4 regions of the Rhizobium sp. LjRoot258 genome follow, and region 3 is predicted to be linked to each of the others. Evidence: predicted binding sites of a transcription regulator. Region 3 holds the regulator's gene; each other region holds the start of a gene.

Region 1 (5,879 bases), on a different contig from region 3:
TGGGCGAGGCCGCCGCTCAAGCCCTGGGCCTGATCACCGGAGGGAATTACCTCCACGAACTGCAGCGAAAACCTGCTCTTCAGCCGTGCAGCAAGGCTCATGCAGTGCCCAACCGGATGGTCAAGCCGGATCTTGATCAGGCCCTGCGAGACCGCACGTGATACGAGCCGTTGGGCCGTCTGCCGGGAAACGCCAAGCTTCTGCGCGATCTCGTCCTGGCTGTGCCCGCCTATGTAATAGAGCCAGCCCGCCTTGGCAGTGAAATCCAGCCGACTGCTATAGTCATCTCGCCTTGCGATCATCTCGCCGTCCTCCCTAGCATCTGTGTTCGCCGTGGGATTGACCGGCCCGCCGGTCCATCATCCTCCGCGCCACGGCGTCGATCGATATCACGCCTCCACCTCCGCTGACCGCTGGGCGTGGTGCTGGCCACCAAGGCGCTGCAGGATCTGCAGCAGTGCTCCGGCGCCGAGAGCGACTTCTTGCGCCCTCGCCGCCAACAGGGCTTCGCGCCTACCTGAACGTGGATCACTTGGCGCCACGAAACCGATCGCCTTCACTCCGGCAGCATGTGCCGCCTGAATGCCGGCCGGGCTGTCGTCTATAACAACGCTTCGCGCGCCACTCGCCCCCATTTTCGACAGACAGAGCTCGATGAGATCCGGGGCCGGCTTGGGTGCCGCCACCATCTCGGCGCTGAAGACGTTTGGCGCGAAGTCTGACCACAGATCGAGAAGACCGAGGCTCATCCCAAGGCGTTCCAACGTGCTATTCGACGCGACACATTTTGCGACGTCGAGCCGACGCAGGACTTCGCCAATGCCCTGCATCGGCCGGAGCTCGCGGCGGAAGGCAGCAAATATTTCCGTGTGCCACGCGGCAAAGACGGAATCGACATCGGCAAGGCCACGGTCAGCAAGAATCGCCCGCAGTTCGGGTTCCGACTTGCCTGTGAACTCGATGAGCACCTGGCGCGGCGTCATCGCAACGCCAGCGCGGGTTAGGGCATGAGCAAGCGTGCGCGCGGCAATCGGTTCGCTGTCGATCAGCACGCCGTCGCAATCAAAAATCAGAAGGCCTATGTCTCTCATAAATTCACAATTCAGCTGAGGACCTCATTGCCATCTTTGGTTGCAGCGGGGGCCCGAGCGATCAAGCGGCGGTATCGCGCGATCCGGTACGGACCACCAAAGCAAGGGCTGGATCATCGCTGGTGATCCAGCCGACGCCTTGGCTGAGCCAGTGTTCGAGCTCCTCTCGCTCGTTCAAAACCCAGCAGCAGAGACGTTCGCGCGAAACGATCGCGACGGCATCCGGAAAGGCCGCCGCCAACAACGTCTTCTCGACGGCAACGATGTCAGCAAGTTCCGCGGCTTTGGTGATGGTCGCCGTCACGCCGAGCGCCTCGGCGGACTTGGCATTGATCGAGCACAGGCGGCCGATTTCGGGGGCGACGCGTCTGCACTGCGCGAGAACGTCGAGACTGAAGCTTGTCAGCAGGCTTCGCTCGGCAAGTCCATGGCGCCGGATGGCCGCGGCCGCCAAGGCTTCGAGCCCTTCGTAAGCCACTCCATCGGCGTCGGCCTTTAGCTCGACATGAAGTTCGCGCGGCCTTGAGGAGGCAAAGAGAGCAAGCGCCTCATCGAGGGTCGGGATCGGTTCCTGTGATCCTTTGAGGCGCGTCGCCCGCCGGTCGGCAGGCGAGAGCGCCCTGACCTTGCCCGTTCCTTCAACCGTGCGGTCGAGCATGGCATCATGAATGACGACGAGTTCGCCCGCGTCTGTCAGGTGCACGTCGAATTCGATGGCATCGACCGGCAGTTCCAGTGTCTTTCTGAAGCCCTCCAATGAATTTTCGGGCCATAGATTACGTGCGCCGCGATGGCCAACGATCCTTGTCATGGGACATACTCTCTCATTATTGAAATCATGCGCAGCCCGCAGAGACGATGCTCGCCCGTCAACACTGTGACAGGCGTGAAGCTGGCATTGCGTTGGGTCCTTCGATCTGAACTTGGCCACCAGCGATGGATGGCGTTGGCGGCGAGTTATAGTGAGCGGAGATAACCGTTGCATGACATCTGCCTCCACGGGTGAGCAAATGCTCAACTCCACGATGAAAGCGGTTTGCGCTGGTGCGGCCTTGGGATTTTCCGTGCGGTTCGTGGCCCTGAAGCGGGGTTCTTGAGCCTGAAGTGCCGATTGCTTGCTATGCTGGGACGATATCGGCGAGTACTTCCGCCCTCTCCGGGCGTTGCGGTCCGTTCTTGCACGGCTCTGCTGGTGTCACGGCTGCGGCTGCGGATGTTCGCTGTAAAGAATCTGTTCCCGCGCGCTGCAATCATGGCGCGCGGAAACTCTCTATTGCCTACGAACCTTACCCTGCATGGTCCATCACTTGGGCAGCAAGGCAGCCGATGAACCACTCACGTCAAAGCAATTTGTCGAGCGTTAGCGGTAGGTCACGAACCCGCTTGCCGGTTGCGTGGAAGACGGCGTTGGCGATTGCCGGCGCGACACCGACGATGCCGACCTCGCCCACACCCTTACCCCCAAGCACCGAGGCATTGAGGTCAGGAATGCCAACAGAGATCACCTGGATCGGCGGGATGTCGGCATTGGTCGCAACGAGATAGTCGCCGAGATTGTTGTTGATGACGCGCCCGTTGCGCTGGTCAATCAAGCCTTCTTCGAGCAGCGCCTGACCGATCCCCATGATGATCCCGCCGCGCCATTGGCTCTCTGCGAGCTTCGGGTTGTAAATCCTGCCGCAATCGAATGCAGAGACCATGCGGGAGACGCGGACTGTACCAAAATCCTCGTCCACCTTCACCTCCACGAAATGCGCGCACCAGCTGTGCATGGAAAATTCACCAGCCGTTGGCCCCCGGATGCTTCCCATCGTCGTCCAGGCCTTCCTGTGGCCCTCCGGGCTCTGCTCTCCTTCCGGAAGGGTGTTTCGTCTTGTTTCGATGACGTCGCGGCCCAAAGCTGTCATGAGGTCCGAAATGGAGATAGACAAACCTCCCTCACGGGGTACTGAGATCCGGCCGTCTGCCACCGTCAGTGTATTGGCACCGGTATCGCGAAACGGAGAAGCGCCGTCGTTAAGGGCGAGTTCGATCAGTTCGTCGCGGGCAGCCGATGCGGCCTTGTGGACGGCTCCAGTGATGGCGCCGGCGAGCATGGAGCCGCCAGCGACCGTGGCACCAGGTAGCGATGAATCGCCAAGCTGCACGTTGATGCTTTCGGCCGGAACGCCAAGTACGTCGGCCGCCGTCTGGGCGAGGATCGTGTAGGTGCCCTGCCCCATATCGATCGCGCCGCTGACGACGTCCACCGAGCCATCGGCAAGGATGCGGATCAAGGCCTCGCTCGATGCACGCAGAACCGGGAAGGTGCCGCATGCGACACCCCAGCCGATGAGTTGTCTGCCATCGCGCATCGAGCGCGGCGCGAAGTTGCGGCGTGACCATCCAAACGCCTCGCCGCCTTCGGAGAGTGCCTCGCGCAGCCGGCGGGTCGCCCATGGCTTTCCGGATTGCGGATCACGCTCGGCATAGTTGCGAAGTCTGAGCTCCACGGGATCGATGCCGACCGCATAGGCAAGTTCATCCATGGCGCATTCGAGACCGAACGCACTCGGGTTCTTGCCCGGGGCGCGCAATGCTCCGGGCATCACGGTATTTACCGGCACAAGACGGTGTTTCGCGCTGAAATTCTCCACAGCATACATCAACGGTGTTGCAGCGTTTGTCTGCTCGGGAAAATCCGCATAAGTGGCGGTCTCGCTGGCGCCCAGATGGACGATCGACTGCAGCACACCGTCGGCATTGGCGCCGAGCGCGATTGTCTGCCTGGTCTCGGCTCGGCCGCCATAGGCGGTGAAGGTCTGCGGGCGCGTCACAGCGAGCTTGACCGGTCGCCCGAGCTTGCGGGCGGCTGCCGTTGCAATGGCGCCATAGGCATAGGCTGTCGCCTTGGAGCCAAAGCCTCCACCGATAAAGGGCGAGATAATACGCACGTCGTCATACGGCAGTCCGTGCCATTCGGCATAGGTGCGGGCCATCCCGTGCGTCCACTGGCTTGGCTCCCAGATGGTCAGTTGGTCGCCGTGCCATTGGGCGATCAGTCCATGCGGTTCGATCGTCACATGATATTCACGCGGCGTTCGGTATTCTGCCTCAAGGCGCACCGGTGAAGCGGCGAGCGCCGCCTGCGCGTCACCCCAGGTCACCGCAAGCGCATCGAGCGCCTTTCCGTCTCCGGCCTTCGGATCGTCGAAGTCAATGATTGCCGACGCTTCCTCATAGACGATGTCGACCAGCCGGGCAGCTTCGGTCGCCTGCTCCAGCGTTTCACCAATCACGGCAGCGACTGCCTGACCATTGAAGCTGACAGTGTTCGAGAGGGGATAGTAGGGTTGGTTGTCCGGCCGATTTCCGTACCAGTCGGACGCCATCTTCAGGCCGAGATCGTCGTCAGGTGTCAGCACCAGCAGCGTGCCTGGTGCCGCTTGCGCCCTTGTAGAGTCGACCTTGATAACACGACCGGCAGCGATCCGGCTCTGCACCAGAACAGCATAGGCCAACCCTGCAACCGGTTGTTCCAAAGCATATGTCGCGCCACCAGTGATCTTCAGTTTTCCATCGAAGCGCGAGAGACGGCCGCCGATCGCACTATCGGAGGCGTCGCCGCGTTTGCTGCGGGGTTCCATGACGTTCATGCCAGACCTCCCATCGTCAGAATGGCGCGCGCAACGACTCGCGGCGCGAGTTCGATCTTGTATTGATTGCCGCCATGAGCGATGGCGCCTTCCATTGCCAGTCGGCTTGCCTTCTCAACCGTGCCTGCATCGATGGCCTTCCCAATCAGAGCTTTTTCGACTGACCGTGCGCGCCAGGGCTTGGTGGCAACGCCACCCAACGCAACACGGATGTCGCGAATCGTCTTGCCATCCGCCTCCAGCTCCAGCCCGACGGCAGCGCTTGCGGCTGCAAATTCATAGGATTGGCGGTCGCGGATCTTGAGGTAGGTCGAATTTCTGGCAAGTGGCGACGCCGGAACGAGGACGGCCACCACCATCTCGCCACGCTCAACGGTCGTTTCACGTTCGGGCGTGTCGCCGGGGAGCACGAAGAGGTCTTCGGCAGTGACTTTGCGGCCACCAAGATCGATCGTCGCCTCCAGGGCAACCAGCGCAACGGCGAGATCACCCGGATAGGAGGCAATGCAGGCAGGGCTGGTTCCAAGCACCGCGTGATTGCGGGTCACACCAGCGATCGCAGAGCAACCGGAGCCGGGATCGCGCTTGTTGCAAGCGGTAAACGTGGCGGGATCGCGGAAGTAAGGACAGCGCGTCCGCTGCAGAAGGTTGCCGCCGATCGTCGCCATATTGCGCAGCTGAGGAGATGCCGCCAGCAAAAGCGACTGTGAAATGACGGGATAGTCCGCACGAATTCCCGGGCTGCCGGCCACATCCTCCATCGTCGCAAGCGCGCCGATGGTAACGCCATCAGCATTGGCCGAAATCTGCGCCAAGCCCGGGACATGGCTGATGTCGATGACTGAACTGGGTTCAGCAACACCGCATTTGGCAAGATCGAGAAGCGTCGTGCCGCCGGCAAGCAGCATCGCGCCTGATTGCATAGCGCGCTGGCGGGCATCGTCGAGCGAGCCAGCTCGGACATAGCTAAAGTCTCTCATGTCGCCATCTCCGCCGCTTCGCGCACTGCCGCGACGATATGATTGTATGCGCCGCATCGACAGAGATTGCCGGCCATGTATTCCCGGATCTCTTCGTCCGAGCCCGCCCGCCCTTCGCGAATGCAGGCAACGGCCGACATGATCTGGCCTGGCGTGCAATAGCCACACTGGAA
Region 2 (5,879 bases), 3.4 Mb from region 3:
GCCCTCAACGGCGAGGACGTGACGAAGCGGAAAGTTCCGCCGGGCGGCCAGTGGGTCCTGCGCGGTGACCGCGGCATCACGTATTCGGAAACACTGCCGGAAAATGCATCGTTGAGCGAGGGTTCATGGTGGCCGAAGGATTATAGCGGTGAGCCGCTTGTGTCCTTTTCTGCCGAGGAAGCGAAGGAACTCGGCTTGACGATCGGCGACACCGTCACCGTTAACGTGCTTGGGCGTAACATCACAGCCAAGATCGCCAATCTGCGCAAGGTCGAGTGGGAATCGCTTTCCATCAACTTCGTGATGGTGTTCTCGCCGAATACGTTCCGCGGCGCCCCGCACGCCTGGCTGGCGACGCTCACCGACCCGACCGCGACCTCTACCCAGGAGGCCGCGATTCTCAAATCCGTGACAAATACCTATCCGACGATCACCAGCGTGCGGGTCAAGGATGCGATCGATATCGTCAACACACTGGTGGCGCAGCTTGCGACCGCGATCCGCGCCGCCGCCTCCGTTGCACTTATCGCCTCGGTGCTCGTTCTTGCCGGCGCTCTGGCTGCCGGCAACCGCGCCCGCACCCATGATGCGGTCGTCCTCAAGACACTGGGCGCGACGCGACGAATGCTGATCCGCGCCTTCTGCTACGAATACCTCATTCTCGGGGCAGCAACCGCAGTCTTCGCCCTCTTTGCCGGCGGGGTCGCGGCCTGGTTCATCACCGCCCGGATCATGCGCATCCCCTCGCACTTCCTGCCCGACGTCGCCGGCCTGACACTCATAACGGCGCTGGTGCTCACCGTCGGCATTGGACTCATCGGCACTTGGCGCATCCTCGGCCAGAAAGCGGCACCCGTTTTGCGCGAGCTCTAATTGACCAAACGGAGACATTCCCTTCACCTTACGGCGATTTAACCCGATCGCGGGTTGCAAGGGCCTTGTTTGCGAAAGGCGAAAGGCTCATATTGTGTGCAGGCTTGCTGGGCTCCGCAGCGGCGCCCGGGTTACGCGCCCGCCACCGTGTCCACACCGGAGCTTATAAGAGGAAACTATGGCTGACCTTCGTAATTACCAAGGCCGCGTACAAACTGGCGAGATGATCGACCAGGGCCTACGCAGCTATATGCTCAAGGTCTACAACCTGATGGCGCTGGGTCTGGCGATCACGGGTGTGGCCGCCTATCTCGGCTTCAATTTCGCCGTCCGGGACAATCAACTGACGCAGTTTGGCGTACTGCTCTTCCAGTCGCCGCTCCGCTGGGTGGTCATCCTTGCCCCGCTGGCCGCCGTGTTCTTCCTGAGCTTCAGGATTAACCGCATGAGCGTTGCCGCCGCGCAGACGACCTTCTGGGTCTATGCCGCGCTGGTGGGTCTGTCGCTTTCGTCGATCTTCCTGGTCTACACGCAATCGAGCATCACGCAGACGTTCTTCGTGACGGCTGCCTCCTTTGGCGCGCTCTCGCTGTATGGCTACACGACCAAGCGTGATCTCTCCGCCATGGGCTCGTTCCTGATCATGGGCCTCTTCGGTCTGATCATCGCGTCGATCGTGAACATCTTCCTGGCGTCGTCTGCCCTGCAGTTCGCGGTCTCTGTGATCGGCGTGCTGATCTTCGCCGGCCTGACCGCCTACGATACGCAGCGCATCAAGGAGCTGTATTACGAAGCCGACGGCGCGGAAGTTGCCGGCCGCAAGGCGATCATGGGTGCACTGACCTTGTATCTCGACTTCATCAATCTCTTCATGTTCCTCCTGCAGTTCATGGGCGACCGCAAGTAAGGAACCGGGATGTTGTCGAAAAAGGCGGCTTCGGCCGCCTTTTTTGTTGCCTGGTCATACGGAGAATGATTTCTGGAACGGTCCATTGTTCATATCCTCCCGGCCGACCCAATGCCCATCTTCCTCCGTGACGCTTCCCCATTCGACCTCCCCACCATCACGGCCATCTATCGCGAATCCGTGCTGAATGGTGTCGCAAGCTACGAGATCGTCCCGCCGGAGCAGAGCGAGATGGCGGCGCGATTTTCCGGCATCACGGGCCAGAACTATCCCTACATCGCCGCCATCGATGAGGATGGCAGCCTGCTCGGTTACGCCTATGCCTCAGCCTTCCGGACGCGGCCGGCCTATCGCTGGATGGTTGAAGATTCGATCTACCTGGGGCCTGAAGCACGCGGCAGGGGCGTTGGAAGGCTGCTGCTTGCCGAACTGATCCGACGCTGCACGGATCTCGGCTTTCGCCAGATGGTGGCCGTGATCGGCGGCGCACATCCGGCATCGATTGCCCTGCATCGCGCATTGGGCTTTGAGGAAACCGGCCGCCTGAGAGCAACAGGTTACAAGCACGGACGCTGGCTCGATACGATGATCATGCAGCGCGCCCTTGGTGAAGGCGCGGCCACGGACCCCGATGCCTCGACTTATCCAGGGATCCTGTTCAAAACTTGAGCCGAGCTATTTCTCGACCAGCTTCAAGGCCTTATTGAAGACCTTCAAAACCTGCTGCAGCTCGTGCCCGCGCTTCAGGATGACGCCGTGAGTGTTTAAAACGGAATAGGCACCCTGCTTGGCGGCAAGCTTCGGATTCTTCTCGATCCGAAAAAGCGGCATTTCGCCCGATCGCTTGAAAACCGAGAAGATGGCGCAGTCTTTCAGATGATCGATCGCGTAATCCCGCCACTCACCCTCGCCGACCATGCGGCCGTAAATCCACAGGATCGCGTCGAGCTCGCGACGATGAAAGGTGACCGGCGGTGGGTCCTTGCTCTGCTTGTACTCCTTGAGATCTATGACGACTGAGGAACTGTTCTCGGCCGACCGGCTTTCGCCGCGCCGCAAATCCGGCTGATCTGTCATCAGTCTCCCTGTGCCTCCGCTCGTGACAGGAGAATGACAGTTTGCCTTAGCGTTTATAAATTGCAAGCAGGCGATCAGTCACATTAATCATAGTCTGTGCAATCTCCCGAGCGCCGCAATTCAGTCAAAACAGCGCCTCATTTGCAAGGGAAATTCCCTCACGACTGCGCCGCGGGCTCGTTCGGACCCGTCGTCGCACCCGAATTGCGCATGATCTTCTGCCAGATTTGGTCTGCTGAAACGGTTGTGTGTGAGTTTGGCGCCAGCGCGCCAAAGGGCCCGGCTGACCGTATCGACCTTAACCCCAGCCCCGAATACGATCAGCCGGGCCGCCCCGTTTTCCATCCGCAGAAGCAGATGAAACGGTCAGATGTTCTTCCCGGCCATGACAACCGTCGCTCCGAGGATCGCAGATGGATTGCCATCGGCGGTGGAGGATTGAAGTAGAATCGCGCAGCCCTCAAGGTCCGGCTTCTGCATCACGCTGGCCGGCAGCGTCAAGCTCGTTTCCTTGCCCTCCCACATGCCGACGGTCTCAACATCGGCAACGCTGTTGAGGTATGCAATCTTCTGTCCGCTGTTCTCGCCCTTCTCGACGTCGATGGTCTTCTCGCGATTGAAGTAGACCATGACGACATTGGCTTTGCCCTGTCCTGCGCCGATCTTGATCTCGAGTTGGTCGTCGCGCACCTGCGCAGTCACCGGCACGGACAACCCCATGCCTTCGGCTGCATAGCCATCGATCTTCTTGTTGATCGCGCCAAGATCGGCTCCCGCTACGTGGTCGCGGCCGTTGATGATGACCTGCGGCGTATAGACGTTGGCGCGTCCCATCGTCTGCGCGTAGCCATACTGCCGCTCCGTATTCTCCTTGGAACTCAGCGTATCGGCCCATCCCATATAGTTCCAGTAATCGACGTGATAGGCGAGAGCGATAACGCCGCCGGCCTCGACGAGCTTGCGGAATGCCGCATCGGCTGGAGGACAAGAAGAACATCCCTGCGAGGTGAAGAGTTCAACCACACCTTTCGGCGTGTCCTGGGCAAAAAGTGGGCCGGCAAGCGCCACACCTGCAACCATGGAAATCAGAAACCGCGGGGACATTCACTGCACCTTTTTATTCAGTACCTACCGCCACGCTTCGCCGCAGGTTCCGATGTATGAACGTAGAGATAGTGGTTCTCGGTCCAAACGGAAAGTCACGAACGGGTGAGACCAAGCTTCGTGGAAGCCAAGCTGAAACACATCGTCGTGACCGGGCAACCGATACCTCGCGCACAACCAAAAACATGGGGTAATCGCGGCGCGATCGTCCCAGGCCATTTTTAAAATGATGGCTGGCGAGGGTGGTTGCCCCCGATAAGATGGAAATACGGGCTCACGATTGGAACCGGGCCCAAACATCAAATGGAGGCAACTTTGGACCAATATATAGGGCTGGACATTTCATTAAAAGATACCACGATTTCGATCCGACAAGACGGGAAGCGGATATGGCGCGGGAAGTGCCCTTCTGACCCAAAGCTCTTGGCGCAGGTGATCCGCAAGCACGCCCCGCACGCCAAGCGCGTTGTGTTTGAGACGGGGCCATTGTCAACGTGGTTCTATCATGCACTGATGGCAGAAGGGGTTCCCGCGATCTGCATCGAAGCGCGGCACGCGCAAAAGGTCCTGAACGAGACGCTCAACAAGACCGACGCCAATGATGCGGATGGATTGGCCCAGTTGGCCGAAGCCGGGTTCTACAAGGCGGTCCGGGTAAAGGCGTTCGACAGCATGCTGACGCGCACGCTGGTGGCGGCTCGCAATCAGTTTCTGAGCATCTCGACCCAGCTCAGCAACCAGATTCGCGGCCTGACGAAGACGTTCGGTCTCATCATTCCCAAAGGAACAGGTCGGGTATTTGATGGCAATGTAAGGGAACTCTTGGATGGGAATGACGGCCTGGCAAGGATCATATTGCCTCTGCTCGATGCGTTGCGCGACATACGCAAGCGGGCGGCTGATCTCGATCGCCAATTGCTCGCAGCGGCGCGACAGAGCCAGGCGACGAAGCTTCTAATGACGATTCCGGGTATCGGCGCCGTCACGGCGGTATCCTACGTTGCAGCGATTGAAGATCCAGATAACTTCAAAACGTCGCGCTCGGTTGGCGCCTGGCTTGGGCTGACAACGCGGCGTTACCAGTCTGGCGAGGTCGACTATGACGGCCATATCTCGCGACGAGGCGACAACCATCTGCGGGGCCTGCTTTATGAAGCAGCAACGGTGATCCTCACGAGAACCAGAGCCAATAACGAAAGCCGCCTCAAGAGCTGGGGACTTAAGCTGCGTGAGCGCTTGGGCTTCAAGCGCGCCGCGGTGGCCGTCGCCCGAAAGCTCGCGGTCATTATGCACAGCATGCTCAAGACAGGAGAAGTATTCCATGCATCGGCTGGCGCCACAGCGTAAGCGACACGCCAGCCATCTCCCTCGGCGCGTCAAACCTGGTTGTATAATCGCACTCCCTTCGTCAAGGTGTTTGAGCGTTCGGCATCGTCGCCGTTCTGCGGTAGATGCAGAGCGACGTAAATCCATTGGTTGAGTCGGTCCTCAGCGGTGATATTTTTTGAGCTGTCCAGTGCTGGGAGCAGGGTTGTCTCCGCGGTCGACATAGTGACGCCGCACAATGGGTCTTCGCAGGTAGGACCTTCCTAATGTTTGAGGCGCAGTCTCGATGAGCTGCAGCCAGGTTAAGCGGAATGATCCGACCCACGTCCGCAGCAGGGACGCTCAGTGCCTCAAATCGGGTTTGACGCGCTGAGGGAGGAAGGCTGACACTTCGCTTATGCGGTGGCGCCAGCCAATGCGTTGAACATCTCTCCTGTTTTGAGCATGCTGTGCATGATGACGGCAAGCTTTCGGGCAACCGCCACCGCAGCGCGCTTGAAGCCCAACCGCTCACGCAGCTTGAGCCCCCATCTTTTGAGACTGCTCTCGTTCCTGGCACTGGTCCTCGTGAGGATCACCGTCGCCGCTTCAT
Region 3 (5,879 bases):
TCCTGCGCGACCTGTCTTCGCAGGTGAGCGGCCTCCTCTCCGGCAACTATACGAACTTCATTCAGGCGCAGAGCGTTCTGACGGCGGGTATCGTCATGGGCATCATGCTGATCCCGTACGTTTCGTCGCTGTCGGACGATATCATCACCGCAGTGCCGGGTGCCCTGCGCGACGGTTCCCTCGGGCTCGGCGCGACTCGCTCGGAAACGATCAAGAAGGTCGTGCTTCCCGCAGCGCTGCCCGGCATCGTCGGCGCGCTTCTGATGACAGCCTCGCGCGCCATCGGCGAAACCATGATCGTGGTGCTGGCGGCGGGCGTCGCAGCGCGCATCCAGCTCAATCCTTTCGAGCCGATGACGACAGTAACAGTCAAGATCGTCAACCAGCTGACCGGCGACCTAGAGTTTACCTCGCCGCAGACGCTGGTCGCCTTCGCCCTCGGCATCACGCTGTTCTTCATCACGCTTTGCCTCAACATCTACGCGCTCTACATTGTGCGCAAATACCGGGAGCAGTACGAATGACGGATATTGTTTCTCCGGTTCAAGGCGTTGTCGTTTCGAAGGCGCCTGAACGTCGCGACATCGGTCTGAAGGGCCGCTATGCCGCCGAACGCCGGTTCCGTGCCTATGGCATAGCCGCGATCTCCTTTGGCTTGATCTTCCTGGCAATCCTTCTGACAAGCGTCATCAGCAAAGGCTACACGGCCTTTCAGCAGACGGCGATCACGTTGCCGATCGAATTCAGCGAGAAAACGATCGACCCGAACAACAAGCGGGCGACCGATCCGTCCGTGCTGATTGCCGCGAACTACCCGGTTCTCATCCGCGACGCGATGATCAAGGCGCTGAACCTGAATGCATCGAGCCGTCCTGATGTGCGTGATGCGACGGCGATGATCTCCAAGGGTGCGCCGATCCAGTTGCGCGACATGGTCGCGGCCGATCCGTCGCTCATCGGCAAGACGGTCAATGTGACGCTGCTTGCCGACGCGAATATCGACTCTGCCCACAAGGGTCAGATCGACCTCAAGGTGGACGAAAAGAACCGCAAGGTGAACGACAAGCAGGTTGGCTGGATGAACCAGCTGGCCGCCAGCGGTACCCTGCACAAGCAGTTCAACACCGGCCTCTTCGTCAACGGCAACTCCAGCCGTCCGGAAGCCGCGGGCCTTGGCGTTGCGCTGATCGGTTCGCTCTACCTGATGCTGATCGTGCTCGCCCTTGCGCTGCCGATCGGCGTTGCCGCTTCGATCTACCTCGAAGAGTTCGCGCCGAAGAACAAGCTGACGGACCTGATCGAGGTGAACATCAACAACCTCGCAGCCGTTCCCTCGATCGTCTACGGTCTGCTCGGTCTTGCCGTCTTCATCAACTTCGCTGGCCTGCCGCGTTCCGCGTCGTTGGTAGGTGGCCTGGTGTTGAGCCTGATGACGCTGCCGACCATCATTATCGCAACCCGCGCGGCACTGCGAGCCGTGCCGCCGTCGATCCGGGCGGCCGCTCTCGGCCTCGGCGCCTCCAAGATGCAGATGGTCTTTCACCACGTGCTGCCGCTTGCGATGCCCGGCATCCTGACCGGCACCATCATCGGCCTGGCGCACGCGCTCGGCGAGACCGCGCCGCTCCTTTTGATCGGCATGGTCGCGTTCGTCGCCAACGCTCCGGCGACGCCCATGGATCCTTCGACGGCCCTGCCGGTGCAGGTCTATATGTGGGCCAACGAAGCCGAACGCGCGTTCGTCGAACGCACGTCGGGTGCCATCATCGTCCTGCTCCTGTTCCTGATCGTCATGAACTTCGGAGCCATCCTCTTGCGTCGTCGCTTTGAGCGCCGCTGGTAAACGGAGTAGACATTATGAACATGTTGACGGAAGCAGCAGTTGAGAAGGCGCTGGATCAGAAGATGAATACTGTTCCCTATAAGATGATCGGCCAGGACGTCTCGGTTTACTACGGCGAGAAGCGTGCGCTCTTCGACGTCAAGCTGAACATCCGCGAAAACACGGTGACGGCCCTCATCGGCCCTTCGGGCTGCGGCAAATCCACCTTCCTGCGCAGCCTGAACCGTATGAACGACACGATCGACGGTTGCCGCGTCACCGGCAAGATCACGCTCGACGGTGACGATATCTACGATCCGGATATCGACGTCGTGGAACTGCGTGCCCGTGTCGGCATGGTGTTTCAGAAGCCGAACCCATTCCCGAAGACGATCTATGAGAATGTCGCCTACGGCCCGCGCATCCACGGCCTCGCCAAGTCGAAGGCCGACATGGACCAGATCGTCGAACTCAGCTTGCAGCGCGCCGGCCTGTGGAACGAGGTGAAGGATCGCGTTCATGAAGCCGGCACCGGCCTTTCCGGTGGCCAGCAGCAGCGCCTCTGCATCGCCCGCGCCGTTGCCGTGAGCCCTGAAGTGATCCTGATGGACGAGCCGTGCTCTGCGCTCGATCCGATTGCGACGGCAAAGGTCGAGGAGCTGATCCACGAGCTTCGCGAGAACTATACGATCGTCATCGTGACGCACTCGATGCAGCAGGCGGCCCGTGTTTCGCAGCGCACCGCCATGTTCCACCTCGGCAACCTCGTCGAGGAGAACGATACCGACAAGATGTTCACCAACCCGGACGATCCGCGCACCCAGGACTACATCATGGGGCGCTTCGGTTGATCGCCGGCGTCGGTAACACTCACGATATTCAAGGATGATCCCTATGGCATCGACACATATCTTTTCTGCCTACGACGATGATTTGAAGTTCCTGTCCCGCCGTATCTCGGAAATGGGCGGCCTGGCCGAGCAGATGGTCTCGGATGCCGTTCGCGCGCTTGTAAACGGCGATACGGCCCTGGCCCAGAAGGTCATTTCTGACGACGTGATCCTCGACCACGCCGAACGCGAGATCGGTGACAAGGCAATCGTTACGATCGCCCGTCGCCAGCCGATGGCGGCCGACCTCCGCGAGATCATGGGTTCGATCCGCATTGCGGCCGATCTTGAGCGCGTCGGCGATCTCGGCAAGAACACCGCCAAGCGCGTCATTGCTGTCCAGAGTGCCGGCGTGCCGCGCAAGCTCGCCCGCGGCCTCGAGCACCTTTCCGAACTGGCGCTCGTCCAGCTCAAGGAAGTCCTCGACGTCTATACGAGCCGTGCTGCCGACAAGGCAAAGTCGATCCGCGAGCGCGACGAGGAAATCGACGCGATGTACACCTCGCTGTTCCGTGAGATGCTCACCTACATGATGGAAGATCCGCGCAACATCACCAGCTGCACGCATCTTCTGTTCTGTGCCAAGAACATCGAGCGTATCGGCGACCACGCCACCAACATTGCCGAGACCATCTATTACATGGCCACCGGTGCTCAGCCGGAAGGCGAACGTCCGAAGGACGATACCGCCAACACCGTCGGCGCTGTCACGGAATAGTCGTTCTGCGACCGCGCCCCCAGGAGACCAAAACGAATGATCCCTAAAGTAGCTGTCGTTGAAGACGAAGAAGCACTGAGCGTGCTTCTTCGCTATAACCTTGAAGCTGAAGGTTTTGAGGTCGATACCATCCTGCGTGGCGACGAGGCCGAGATCCGGCTGCAGGAACGCACGCCAGACCTTTTGATCCTGGATTGGATGCTGCCGGGTGTGTCCGGCATCGAGCTCTGCCGGCGTCTGCGGATGCGGCCGGAAACCGAGCGCCTTCCCATCATCATGCTGACGGCTCGTGGCGAGGAAAGCGAACGCGTTCGCGGTCTCTCCACCGGCGCCGACGACTACGTCGTCAAGCCGTTTTCGACGCCGGAGCTTGTCGCGCGCGTCAAGGCAATGCTTCGTCGCGCCAAGCCGGAGGTGCTCTCCACGCTGCTGAAGTGCGGCGACATCGAGCTCGACCGCGAGACGCATCGCGTTCATCGCAAGAGCCGTGAAGTCCGCCTCGGTCCAACCGAGTTCCGGCTCCTCGAGTTCCTGATGGCGTCCCCCGGACGCGTCTTCTCGCGTTCGCAGCTTCTTGACGGCGTCTGGGGTCACGATATCTATGTGGACGAACGCACCGTCGACGTCCATGTCGGTCGCCTGCGCAAGGCGCTGAACTTCTCCAACATGCAGGATGTTATCCGCACCGTGCGCGGCGCGGGATATTCCATGGAAGCATAAGGCTTCGATGGGGACTGAGCGGCTTTCATCTCAGAAACAAGAAAACGGGCCCGCGAAGGCCCGTTTTCTTTATTCCTTATCCGGCTTCCACATCAGGCGACCCGGTTAGCGGCCTTGCGGCGCTCATTGACCGGCTGGTAGGCCATGCGCTGATGGTACGTGCAGTACGGGGAAGAATCCGGGGACTCGCAGCCGCAGAAGTGGAAATCGTCCTTCAGCGGATCGCCGACCGGCCACTTGCAGGTGCGCTCGGTCAGTTCCGTCAGGCCGAGACGACGCGAAATCGGGACGACCACATTTGCGGCCGGGCGGAAGCGGACTTCCTCGACCGTGTCGATCTCGATCTCTTCCTTGAGCATCGTTGCACCCTGCTGGCGGGTGACGGTACGCGTGGTGATCCGCGATGCGTAGTTCGGTGCGCGCGGCGCCGATGTGGTGCGCTTGGGCGTTCTGACGGTGGTCGTCGAGCCGCCGGCCTTGGCACGACCGGGCAAACTCAAACGGTGAACTTTGCCAATGACGGCGTTGCGGCTTACACCGCCAAGTTGCGCTGCGATCTGGCTGGCGCTCAGGCCCTCTGACCACAGCTTCTTCAGTTTTTCAACGCGCTCGTCTGTCCAGTTCATGCCCCTGTCTCCGCCTTATTAGCGTTGGTGTAGGCAGAATCCCTCACCGTTGCCTCGGACGTATCCGAAGCAAGAAACGCTTGCTCGATTTTGGTGACTAGTTCCGCCGCATGCAGTCTAGTAATTGAGTTTTAACCTAGTGTGAGGCTGACTCCGTGACAAGAGTCGGTTGAATCTCGGCGAATCGATTCTCAGGTTTTCCCCAACTTGCTGGGCGCGAGAGTCATTTCTGCAACATTAATTGTTGATAGATCCGGAGCCTCCAGATCGCGGCTTGACGCATGCATCAAAACCTCAGTTTTGTTGACATTGCAGTGCGAAAAGTAAATAGTGCTGCTCGCCGCCGAAAGGCGGCATTTTTAATTTCCGGACCTGCATTCCTTAGCCGGAGTCCGGCTGCTGATGGTTATAGACAGGAGATCGCGCCATGGCTGAAGCCGCGCTTTACGACACCTACTCTCGTGCCCCGCTGCGGTTCGAGCGAGGAGAAGGCGTTTGGCTGATCACAGAAACGGGCGAGCGATATCTTGATTTCGGCGCCGGCGTTGCCGTTACCTCCGTCGGCCACAGCCATCCGCATGTGGTGGGTGCGCTGAAGGAGCAGGCCGACAAGGTCTGGCACCTGTCCAATATCTACGAAATCCCGGGTCAGGAAACGCTCGCGAAGCGGCTGACCGAGGCTACATTTGCCGACAAGGTGTTCTTCACGAACTCCGGCGCGGAAGCCCTGGAATGCGCGATCAAGACGGCGCGCCGCTATCAGTTTTCCAAGGGCCATCCCGAGCGGTTTCATATCATCACGTTCGAAGGTGCCTTCCATGGCCGCACGCTGGCGACGATCGCTGCGGGTGGCCAGGAGAAGTACCTCGAAGGATTCGGTCCGAAGGCGCCCGGCTTCGATCAGGTTCCTTTTGGCGATCTCGATGCCGTCCGCAGCGCCATCACAAACGAGACGGCCGCGATCCTCATCGAGCCTGTTCAGGGGGAGGGTGGCGTCCGTGCGGCGACCAACCAGTTCCTGAAGGCACTTCGTGAGATCTGCGACGAGCACGGTCTGCTGCTGGTCTTCGACGAAGTGCAGACCGGGATGGGCCGCACGGGCA
Region 4 (5,879 bases), 4.0 Mb from region 3:
TCGGTGGCACGCTCGACTTCGCAGAACTCGGCGCTTCCGGCTACGCTGCTATCGCTATCAAGGACGAAAAGGCTGTGACCCCGATCCTGACGACGGTCCAGAAGGACGGCTCGACCGGCTACCACTCGATCGGTCTTGCTCTCAAGTCCTCGGGCATCAAGGACATCAAGGATGCCAAGGGCAAGAAGCTCGGCTACGCCGATCCGGACTCCACCTCGGGCTACCTCATTCCGCTCACGCAGATCCCGAAGGACACGGGCATGCCGAATGACAAGTACTTCGCCTCCACGCAGTTCAACGGCGGCCACGAGAACAACCTTCTCGCTGCCTACGACGGCAAGGTCGACATCGCTGTCGACGACTCTTCGGGCATCGGCGATTTCAAGGACGGTTACACCTCTGGCACCTTCCGCAAGGCAGTCGACAAGGGCACCGTAGACCCGAACAAGCTCGTCGAAGTCTGGCGTTCGCCGTTGATCCCGAACGGTCCGCTCGTCGTTCGCAACGAACTCGGCGCCGATTGGCAGGCAAAGCTCACCGACTTCTTCACGAAGCTCCCGAAGACGGACGCCAAGTGCTTCGCAGCCATCGAAGGCGGCGACTACCAGGGCTACACCAAGGTTCAGCCTGATTTCTACAACGCCATTATCGACGCTCGTAAGGCTGCCATCGGCGGTTGATCGATCCTGATAGCTGGAGGGCGGCCGTTACAGGCCGCCCTTTTTCCTGCGAAAAAAGCGGACACCGTTCATGACTTTTGCCGATCCCAACGCCCACGCGCCGACCACGCCGCAAAGCGCCCGTGAAATCGGTGACGCCTGGGGCAAGATGGTAGCTCGCCGCCGCCTCTATACCGGCCTCGGTCTGGTGATCCTGCTTACCGCCCTCGTCGCTTCGGTACGCTTTGCCGACGAGAGCAATGCCGGCCATTTCTTCGAGCGCCTGCCGCACCTCTTCGATTTTCTGAGCTGGCTCATTCCCAAGGATTGGAACGACGTCTGGCGCGCATTGTTCGATATCGCAAGCCCGATGCAGAAGACCGGCGAAGAGTATAATTTCGCCGAGGGTCGCGTTCCGGTCTGGGGTGGCTTCTATATCCCCGAATATTTCGAGCTGATGATCATCACGATCAATGTCGCGTTGGTCTCGACCATCATCGGCTTCATCTTCGCCGTACCGCTCAGCTTTCTTGTCGCCCGCAATCTGGCGCCCTCCAATCCGTTGCGCATCGTTGCCAAGCGGCTCACCGAATTCCTGCGCGCCTTTCCCGAGATCGTCATCGCCGGCCTGTTTTCGGCGATTCTGTCGATCGGCCCGGTCGCCGCCATCATCGCCGTCAGCCTGCACACCATCGGCGCGCTCGGCAAACTCTTCTACGAAGTCGTCGAAAACATCGACATGAAGCCGGACGAGGGCATGAAAGCCGTCGGCGCCAGCTGGTCGGAGCGCGTGCGTTTTGCCGCCCTGCCGCAGGTCATGCCGAACTTCGTCTCCTACGCACTGCTGCGCCTTGAGATCAACGTCCGCGCCTCCACCATCATCGGTGCGGTCGGCGGCGGCGGTATCGGCGAGGAACTCAAGCTCTCGATCTCGCGCGGCTTCGGCGCCAAGACGGTCGCGCTCGTCCTCCTGCTCTTCATCACCATCGTTGCGGTCGACCAGTTCTCCGCATGGCTGCGCCGCCGTCTCGTCGGCGAGCACGCCTTCCTTTTGCAGCATTGAGGTCCCCCATGACGGTGATCGACGCCAACCGGATGCACGAGATCGAGCAGCGCTACCCGGAGTATTTCAAACGCTCCTTCCGGCAGCGCTTCGGCGGTCTGATGGCCGTCATCGTGACGCTCGTCTATGCGCTCTACGCAACCTGGTTCTTCGACCTGCCGAAGCTGCTCGCCGAGGCCCATTGGGAGCGCGTCGGCCTCTATCTCAGCCAGTGGGTGAGCTACGACGTGCAGCCGGAGTTTCGCATCGGCGACGACGCCATCACCGTCAAATATCCGCGCTTCTCGCCGCTCGGTGACGACCCGCATCCCAATTGGGTCATCAACAATCCGGATGGCAGCGTCACCGTTTCGGTCAGTGGCATGGGCCGCACTGTCACCGTCTCCAAGACGGAAACGACGGTGACCGCTCGCGGCGTCAGCGTGCCGGTGGAAGTCTCTAGCGGCGCGCCGAAGGTTATCGGCCCTGTGCCGAGCTGGATGACGGTCTATGACGACAACGTCCTGGCCGATCTCGGCTTTGCCGGCGATGTCAGCATCTCGGTTGATCGCGTCAAGGTGCGCAAGCGCTTCCTCGGCTGGGCGAATTTCGTCTTCGACACCCAGTCCCCCTTCTTCGACAAGCCGGTGGGCGAAGTGCTAAGCCTGATTGTTTCGGGGCCGGAACTGAAGCCCGGCCAATCCAACCTGTCGCTCGCCTTCGACAATGTCTGGAACAACAGCGCCTGGCAGCACGGCGACGTCTGGACCAAGCTGTTCCAGACCATCGTCATGGCCTTCCTCGGCACGCTGCTCGGCGCCCTGCTGGCCTTTCCGCTGGCCTTCTTCGCCGCGCGCAACATCACGCCGAACCGCGTGGTCAACCAGGTGCTGAAGAGAGCCTTTGATTTCCTGCGCTCGGTCGACATGCTGATCTGGGCGCTGTTCCTCACCCGTGCCTTCGGCCCCGGTCCGCTCGCCGGCAGCGGCGCCATCGTCCTCACGGAGACTGGCACGCTCGGCAAGCTCTATTCCGAAGGCCTCGAGAATATCGACAACAAGCCGCGCGAAGGCATCAAATCGACGGGCGCCTCCACCGTGCTCACCCATCGCTACGGCATCATCCCGCAGATCGTGCCGGTCTTCGTCAGCCAGACGCTCTACCAGTGGGAATCCAACGTCCGCGGTGCGACCATCATCGGCGCCGTCGGTGCAGGCGGCATCGGCCTCAAGCTCTGGGAAGCGATGCGCACCAACGCCAACTGGGAAAACGTCGCCTATATGGTGCTGTTGATCCTCATCGTCGTCTTCCTGTTCGACATGGCCTCGAACGCGCTGCGCCACCGGCTGATGGGCACCAAGGTCCACTGAAAAAGCGCAGGATCGTTCGGGATCATCATCATTCTGTCACGGAAATCTTTTAGCCGGAAGCCAGCTTGCGGTGGCGGTCAAATCACTGAAGACTGCCATCCGCATTCCGATTGATTCCCAGGATACGAGCCTTGCGCTACGCACTCTATTTCACACCGCCGAAGGATGATCCTTTGAACGGAACGGCTGCGCTCTGGCTCGGCCGTGATGCCTTCACCGGCGAAACTTACCCGGCTCCCGATCATTCGGACCTGCCTGCTGCCGAGCAGTTCGAGTTGACCGCCGAGCCTCGTCGCTACGCCTTCCATGCGACAATCAAGGCCCCCTTCGCGCTCGCCGCCTCGGTCACCGAAAAGGACCTGCTTCAAGTCGCCGAGGATTTCGCCGCCCGCACGCCGGCGTTTGAAATCCCCGAGCTGGTCCTGGGGCAGTTGGGCAAGTTTTTCGCTCTCGTGCCGGCTTCGCTGCACCCACCCCTTCAAGATTTCGCGGCAACGGTGGTAAAATTCTTCGAACCGTTCCGAGCCGCCCTGTCGGAGGCCGACATTGCCCGCCGGAACCCGGAGAAGCTGAGCGACAGGCAGCGTGCCAATCTGTTGCGCTGGGGCTATCCTTATGTGATGGATGACTTCGGTTTCCACATGACGCTGACCGGCCAGGTGCCGGAGGAGCGCGCCGGCGTGATGAAGGCCATTCTGACCGAGCGTTTTGCCGCGTTCACCGGCCGGCCGCTCGCGATCACGGGCCTTGCCGTTTTCGTTGAAGAGGCGCGTGGCGCGCCGTTCAAAGCCCATTCCTGGTGGCCGCTTGCTGGCGCCAAAAGCTGAAAGACTGATCCGATGACCACAGAAACCGTCTTCTCCAACGCCCGCATTGTCCTCGAGGATAGGATCATCGAAGGATCGGTCCTCGTCCGCGACGGCAAGATCGCCGATATCTCGACAGGCAGCTCCACGGTCGGCGAGGATTTCGAAGGCGATTATCTGATCCCGGGTCTCGTCGAACTGCACACCGATCATCTCGAGGGCCACTATTCGCCGCGCCCCGGCTTGCGCTGGAACAAGATCGCGGCGATTCAGGCCCACGACGCCCAGATCGTCACCTCGGGCATCACGACCGTTTTCGACTGCCTGCGCATGGGCGCCGACGAGGACGGCGGCTTCGAGCACGGCGAAATGCGTGAGATGGCCGATGCCATCCAAAAGGCCGAGCAGGAAGGCCGGTTGCGCGCCGAGCACCTGATCCACCTCCGCTGCGAAGTCTCCGCCGACAATGTTTTGGAACATTTCGCCGACTTCGAGAACGATTCCTACGTTCGCCTCGTCTCACTGATGGACCACGCCCCGGGTCAACGTCAGTTCCAGACCATGGACCAGTACATCTTCTACTACCAGAAGAAGCGCGGCCTCTCCGATGCCGAGTTTGCCCGCTTCATCGAAAAGCGCGTTGGCGAATCCGAGCGCAATTCCACGCCGCACCGCATCGCGATTGCCAAGGTCTGCGCCGAGCGTGGCATCACCGTTGCCAGCCATGACGATGCAACGTTGGCGCATGTCGACGAAGCCATCGAAAACGGCGTTCGCCTGGCGGAATTCCCGACCAGCTTCGATGCCGCCAAGGCCTCGCATGAGCACGGCATGAGCGTGCTGATGGGCGCGCCGAACATCGTGCGCGGCAAGTCGCACTCCGGCAACATCGCCGCCCGCGATCTCGCCGAACGCGGCGTCCTCGATGTGCTGTCCTCCGATTACGTGCCGCTCAGCCTGCTCTACGCACCGTTCCTCATCGCCGACGAGGTCGAGAGCATTTCGCTGCCGAAGGCGATCGCCATGGTCACCGCGACGCCGGCCCGTACCGTCAGCCTCAATGATCGCGGCCGCATCGCAACCGGTCTGCGCGCTGATGTCGTCCGCGTCTTCCGCGACCACGGCGTTCCCGTCACCCGCTCCGTCTGGCGCGAAGGGCGCCGCGTCGCATGATGCCCTCGCACGAACCCCACATCGTTCCCGGAACCGAGCGCGGCATCATGGTCGTTGTCGTCGGTCCGAGCGGCGCCGGCAAGGACACGCTGATGGCGCTCGCGGCCAAGTACTTCCGGGGGCGCCCGGACGTGCATTTCGTCCGCCGCGTCATCACCCGTGACAGCGAGGCCGGCGGAGAACATCATCTCGCCGTGTCGGACCAGGGCTTCGCCTCCATGGAGCAGGCCGGAAGCTTCTCGGTTTGGTGGGAAGCGCACGGCCTGAAATATGGCATTCCGGCGGAGGTGTCGGTATCCCTTGCGCAGGGAAATCTGGTCGTCGCCAATGGCTCCCGTTCGGCGCTTCACCATTTCAAGGCCGTTTTTCCGCGGCTCAAGGTCATCAATGTGACGGCGCGTGCCGAGGTGCTGGCAAGCCGCCTGGAGGCTCGCGGCCGCGAGACACAGGAAGATATCATGGCTAGGCTCGCCCGCGGCCCGCTCACCGTCCGCGGCGACTACGACGTCGTTGATCTCGACAACAGCGATTCACGCGAAGAGGGCGAACGCCGCATGGTCGAGGCGCTGAGCGCCTGCCTGGCGGAGATCGGCTAGGGGACAACGATGCGGCCGGTCAGGGTAGTCGACTACGACCCGAAATGGCCTGACCTCTTCGAGGCCGCAAGGGCCGAACTCCTCGATCTGGCCGCCGATCGTATTCTCGCGATCGAGCACATCGGCAGCACTTCGGTTCCGGGCCTGGCCGCCAAGCCGAAAATCGATCTCGATGCCGTGCTCGCGAACGGAACGGCGTTGGCCGAGCTCGGCGCGTTGCTTCCATCCGCCGG

What was found. The regulator PhoB, encoded in region 3, activates phosphate uptake and scavenging genes when phosphate is short. The targets are predictions, from matches to a motif close to TGTCATNNANCTGTCAT.
Region 1: the regulator PhoB is predicted to act here: its motif matches at 2,064-2,080, upstream of ACSQ9D_RS26495 (glycerophosphodiester phosphodiesterase family protein).
Region 2: the regulator PhoB is predicted to act here: its motif matches at 2,880-2,896, upstream of ACSQ9D_RS17645 (DUF2794 domain-containing protein).
Region 4: the regulator PhoB is predicted to act here: its motif matches at 3,095-3,111, upstream of ACSQ9D_RS20170 (DUF1045 domain-containing protein).

Annotation. Positions count from the first base shown of each region.
Region 1 covers NZ_CAXUST020000002.1:1,209,787-1,215,665, reverse strand. Annotated here, with positions in the region: gene ACSQ9D_RS26505 (sugar-binding transcriptional regulator) at 1-302, opposite strand, end outside; gene ACSQ9D_RS26500 (HAD-IA family hydrolase) at 390-1,091, opposite strand; gene ACSQ9D_RS26495 (glycerophosphodiester phosphodiesterase family protein) at 1,153-1,902, opposite strand; gene ACSQ9D_RS26490 (xanthine dehydrogenase family protein molybdopterin-binding subunit) at 2,432-4,726, opposite strand; gene ACSQ9D_RS26485 (FAD binding domain-containing protein) at 4,723-5,706, opposite strand; gene ACSQ9D_RS26480 ((2Fe-2S)-binding protein) at 5,703-5,879, opposite strand, start outside.
Region 2 covers NZ_CAXUST020000001.1:3,589,629-3,595,507, forward strand. Annotated here, with positions in the region: gene ACSQ9D_RS17630 (ABC transporter permease) at 1-873, shown strand, start outside; gene ACSQ9D_RS17635 (Bax inhibitor-1/YccA family protein) at 1,052-1,780, shown strand; gene ACSQ9D_RS17640 (N-acetyltransferase family protein) at 1,892-2,449, shown strand; gene ACSQ9D_RS17645 (DUF2794 domain-containing protein) at 2,456-2,857, opposite strand; gene ACSQ9D_RS17650 (DUF1223 domain-containing protein) at 3,224-3,961, opposite strand; gene ACSQ9D_RS17655 (IS110 family transposase) at 4,277-5,308, shown strand; gene ACSQ9D_RS17660 (IS110 family transposase) at 5,683-5,879, opposite strand, start outside.
Region 3 covers NZ_CAXUST020000001.1:146,075-151,953, forward strand. Annotated here, with positions in the region: gene pstC (phosphate ABC transporter permease subunit PstC) at 1-524, shown strand, start outside; gene pstA (phosphate ABC transporter permease PstA) at 521-1,843, shown strand; gene pstB (phosphate ABC transporter ATP-binding protein PstB) at 1,858-2,673, shown strand; gene phoU (phosphate signaling complex protein PhoU) at 2,717-3,430, shown strand; gene phoB (phosphate regulon transcriptional regulator PhoB) at 3,467-4,150, shown strand; gene ACSQ9D_RS00740 (GcrA family cell cycle regulator) at 4,243-4,776, opposite strand; gene ACSQ9D_RS00745 (aspartate aminotransferase family protein) at 5,204-5,879, shown strand, end outside.
Region 4 covers NZ_CAXUST020000001.1:4,108,612-4,114,490, forward strand. Annotated here, with positions in the region: gene phnD (phosphonate ABC transporter substrate-binding protein) at 1-680, shown strand, start outside; gene phnE (phosphonate ABC transporter, permease protein PhnE) at 751-1,722, shown strand; gene phnE (phosphonate ABC transporter, permease protein PhnE) at 1,731-3,071, shown strand; gene ACSQ9D_RS20170 (DUF1045 domain-containing protein) at 3,203-3,898, shown strand; gene ACSQ9D_RS20175 (alpha-D-ribose 1-methylphosphonate 5-triphosphate diphosphatase) at 3,911-5,050, shown strand; gene phnN (phosphonate metabolism protein/1,5-bisphosphokinase (PRPP-forming) PhnN) at 5,047-5,646, shown strand; gene ACSQ9D_RS20185 (GrpB family protein) at 5,656-5,879, shown strand, end outside.